DNA from 2 places in the Thermoanaerobacter kivui genome. Region 2 is predicted to be linked to the other one. Evidence: predicted binding sites of a transcription regulator. Region 2 holds the regulator's gene; the other holds the start of a gene.
What was found. The regulator ArgR, encoded in region 2, controls arginine synthesis, uptake and breakdown. The targets are predictions, from matches to a motif close to ANTGNATAAANATACA.
Positions count from the first base shown of each region.

Region 1: a site for ArgR is predicted at 1,292-1,307, ahead of argC (N-acetyl-gamma-glutamyl-phosphate reductase). Genes of this name have one in related genera too.

Region 1 covers NZ_CP009170.1:2,128,143-2,130,566, forward strand. Annotated here, with positions in the region: gene argJ (bifunctional glutamate N-acetyltransferase/amino-acid acetyltransferase ArgJ) at 1-168, opposite strand, end outside; gene argC (N-acetyl-gamma-glutamyl-phosphate reductase) at 200-1,234, opposite strand; gene TKV_RS10860 (IS30 family transposase) at 1,545-2,424, shown strand, end outside.
Region 2 covers NZ_CP009170.1:1,164,688-1,167,111, forward strand. Annotated here, with positions in the region: gene TKV_RS05870 (TlyA family RNA methyltransferase) at 1-80, shown strand, start outside; gene TKV_RS05875 (NAD(+)/NADH kinase) at 139-990, shown strand; gene TKV_RS05880 (arginine repressor) at 1,018-1,473, shown strand; gene recN (DNA repair protein RecN) at 1,492-2,424, shown strand, end outside.

The sequences.
Region 1 (2,424 bases), 960 kb from region 2:
CGCCGCTTTAACCTTATTCGTTGTAAATACTGCTGCTGCATTTGCCACTTTTTCAGAATATATAAGTGCAACATCTTTTTTGCTTTTTTTAATCCCTGCAAAAATTCCCGAAGCCAAAAAGCCCTTCGGCAGTTCGATGCTTCCTTCTAAAACATCAAACTCTTCCATCATTCAATCCTCCACATTCTTCTATTTTTATTTATGGATATACAGCAATCATATCAAGCCCAGTTTTTTCCTCTATTCCAAAAATGATATTCATATTTTGCACTGCCTGCCCCGACGCACCTTTGACGAGATTGTCAATCACAGACATCACTATAAGGGTATTGGCGTGTTTATCAACTTCAAACCCTATGTGACAAAAATTCGACCCATAAACATTTTTTGTTGCTGGGTAATTGCCTGGTTTCAACACTTTTACAAAATATTCATTTTTATAAAAATCAGCATAAATGTCATAAACAGTGTCTATATTAACCTCTTTTTTTAATTTACAATACATAGTACTTAAAATTCCTCTTGTCATTGGCGCAAGGTGGGGAGTAAACACAACTGACACTTTTTCTCCGGAAGCTTTTGAAAGCTCTTGCTCCATCTCTGGGATATGTCTATGCTTTGCAACATTATACGCTTTTATGTTTTCATTGCATTCTGCATACATATTGTTATGTGAGGGATTGTGACCTGCCCCTGATACACCTGACTTTGAATCAACAATTACATTCCCCTCTATTATGCCATTTTTCAAAAGAGGCATAAGTCCCAAAATAACACTTGTAGGGTAACATCCAGGATTTCCTACAACTTGAGCCTCTTTTATTTTTTCTCTGTAAACTTCCGGAAGACCATATACCCTTTTAATACCTTCATAATTTTCATAATCTCCACCATACCATTCTTTGTAGACGGAATACTCATCAAATCTAAAGTCAGCTCCTAAGTCAATCACCTTTACTCCTTTTTTTACAGCTTCTCTGGCAATTTTTGAAGCATGACCTGAAGGCAAAGCCGTAAATATGACATCGCACTCTGACATTCCCTTTTGGAAGTCTACCTCTTCCAACACTTTGTCGCAAAAACCAATAAGGGATGAATAAACATCTGAAATTGCTTTGGTATTATAACTTTGAGAAGAAAGATATTTTATCTCTACTTTTTCATGCTTTGAAAGTATTCTTATAAGTTCGACCCCCGTATAACCCGTTGCCCCAAATATTCCTACCCTCACCATTTAAAGTGCCTCCTTCTTTTACATCCTCTGTCATTTATTAATATATATACGCTTTAATTTATATTTATGCATAAAGTGTTAAAAAAATATTTCCCTTCATAAATACAATATTTAATTTATAATTATACAACTTTTATTTTACATTATACCACCATAAAAAATTTTTTCAAGAGTTTTTTCATAAAAAATTTCGTTAAATTATTTCGGTTAGTTGTATAATTAAATGCAACAGATAAAAAAATAGAAACCATAGTGAAAATCGTGTATGATATAGGTGTCAACTAAACATCATACAAGGAGGATTTTCACTATGGTTCATAATAATTGTACCACAAAAAAGCGTTCTTTTAAACATTTAAGTAGCTATGAACGAGGAGAAATCTATGCATTACTCAAGGAAGGAAGGAGCATTCGGTATATTGCTAAAAAACTTAATCGATCTCCAAGTACTATAAGCCGTGAAATTAAACGTGGAACTACTACACAACTTAGAAGTGATTTGTCTTCTTATACAAGCTATTTTCCTGAAACTGGTCAGGCTGTCTACGAAAAAAATCGTTCAAATTGTGGAGCTAAATTTAAAGCAGCTAAAGCAGAAGATTTTTTGAAATATGCTGAAAATAAAATATTAAATGAAAAATGGTCACCAGACGCAGTTGTAGGTTATTGTAAGAAGGACCCAAGTTGGAATAATAAAACCATTGTTTGTACTAAAACACTCTACAACTATATAGATAGAGGATTATTAAAAGTTAAAAACATTGATTTACCTTTAAAACTACGCTTAAAACCAAGGAAGAAACAAAACCGTAAAAATAAACGTATTATGGGTAAAAGTATTGATTTTAGGCCTAAAGAAGTTGAAAGCCGCGAAGTTTTTGGACATTGGGAAATAGATACGTTAATTGGCAAGAAGTCTAATGACAAGGTCCTTTTAACATTAATAGAGCGTAAGACTCGCCATGAAATAATATTACTATTGGATACAAAAGACAGTAAATCTGTTAAAGATGCACTATCAAAATTAAAAGATATGTTTGGTGACAATTTAAGCAAGGTCTTTAAAACAATAACATCTGATAATGGTACAGAGTTTAGTGATTTAGAAAGTGCTCTTTTAGAATATGGCGTAGAAGTATATTATACACATCCATATTCATCTTGGGAAAGAGGTACAAATGAACGACATA
Region 2 (2,424 bases):
GAATAAAAGAAGTCGATGACAGTAAAGACATCGACATTGCAAAAATTGTGGAAGAAGCTTTTGAAAGTTTGAATAAATAAAATATTTAGCAGGAAAATTTACTTTTTTGTAGAATATCATAAATGTGGTGATATAATAATGAAAAAAGTCGGAGTGATCCCAAATATAAACAAAGACAAAGATTTAGAGACAACAAAATCGGTAGTGGAATGGCTTCTTGACCATGATACCGAACCATACCTTAATGAGATTATTGCTTCCAAAATAGGATATAATGAATATGGCAGAATATCTACAGACATATACAGCAAATGCGATTTTATAATCGTTTTAGGTGGGGATGGCACTATTTTAAATGTAGCAAGGCTTTGTGCTCCATTTGGAACCCCTATTTTTGCTGTCAATTTAGGACATCTCGGGTTTCTTACAGAAGTAGATATTAATGATATCTTTCCTTCATTAGAAAAATTATACAGAGGAGAATATACTGTAGAAAAAAGGATGATGTTAGAAGCAAATGTTGTCAAAAACGATATGGAAATAATCAATTTTAGGGCCTTAAACGACATCGTGGTGACCAGGGGAGCTTTTTCGCGAATGGCTCGTTTAAAGGCTTATGTCAACGACAATTATGTAGATACTTATTTGTCAGATGGAGTGATCGTCGCAAGCCCTACTGGCTCAACTGCTTATTCTCTTTCCGCAGGAGGGCCTATTGTATACCCTACAGTAGAACTTTTGATAATAACACCTATTTGTCCTCACACCCTTTATTCGAGGTCTATTATTGTATCAGCGAAAGATATTGTAAAATTGGAAATAGATGAGGAAAATCAAGGCTTGATGATAACTACTGACGGACAACAAGGATATAAGCTAAACTATAGAGATGTCATCTATATTAAAAAAAGCAATGAATACACTAACCTTATAAAAGTTAAAAATACTAATTTTTTTGATTTGCTGCGAGACAAGCTAACAGAAAGATAAAAAGTTTTTGAAGAGGTGAATTTATACATGATGAAAATAGCGAGACATGCTAAAATTCTCGAAATAATTTCTGAAAAGGAGATCGAAACGCAGGAAGAACTAGCTGCAGAACTTCAAAAACAGGGTATTGATGTGACACAGGCAACCGTTTCAAGAGACATAAAAGAATTGCGATTAATTAAAGTTTTAACAGAGGATGGAAAAAGATACAAGTACGCCCCTATGGGAAAAGTAGATAGCCATATCTCTGACAGGCTTATGACTTTGTTGTCAGAATCTATAGTAAACGTGGATTATGCTGGAAATATCATAGCTATAAAAACGTTATCAGGCACAGCTCCCGCAGCAGCAGAGGCGATTGATACATTAAATTGGAAAGATATTGTAGGTACTTTGGCAGGAGATAATACTATCTTTGTTTTAGTGCGAAGTGAACAAGCTGTTGGGGAATTAGTAGAGAAGTTTAAGAAATTGATTAAATAACTTTGGAGGGTTTATCCTATGATCCTTGCACTTAGCATTCAAAACGTCGCACTTATTGACAAAGCAGAGATACAATTTGAAGAAGGGCTCAATGTATTAACAGGAGAAACAGGTGCAGGAAAGTCTATTGTGATTGATTCTGTCATGTTGCTTTTAGGTAGCAGAGCCAGCAAAGAAATAATAAGAACTGGCGAAGAAAAGGCTATTGTAGAAGGGATATTTTTTGTGGATTCCAACAAAGATAAAATTGTAGAAATTTTAGAAGAAGCAGGTTTGAGTTTAGAAGAGGATGATACTCTGATTATAAATAGAGAAATAACCACCAGCGGAAGGAACTATTGTAGAATAAATGGGAGAATCGTGCCTCTTTCTTTTTTAGCGAAAATCGGTTCTTTTTTGGTGGATATTTTGGGTCAGCATGAGCATCAATACCTTTTGGATAACAGCAAGCATTTATCTCTTTTAGACAGTTTTGGAGATGAGGAGTTTATAAATATAAAGGCAAAAATAAAAGAGCTATTAGAACAATACAGAGAAATACAAAGAGAACTGACTAAATTTTTTACAGATGAAAAAGAAAAAGCTTCTGCTATTGAACTTTTAAAGTACCAAATTGATGAGATTGAAAAAGGAAATTTAAGTGTAGAAGAGGAAAAAAAACTTTTAGAAAGAAGAAATTTATTAATAAACTTTGAAAAACTATTTAATTCCTTAAATTCCAGTTACAAGATTTTATATGAGAGTAGTGGAGGTTTTGCTGTTTTAGATAATTTGCATGTTGTTTTAAAAAATCTTGAAACTGCTGCTTCTATTGACGAAAAATTAAAAGGCTTAAAAGAAAAAATTGAAAACATAACATATGAGTTAGAAGATTGTGCTTTGCAAGTACGAGATTACTTAAGTGAACTAGATTTTAGCCAGCAAAGTTTAGATGAAGTAGAAAGAAGATTG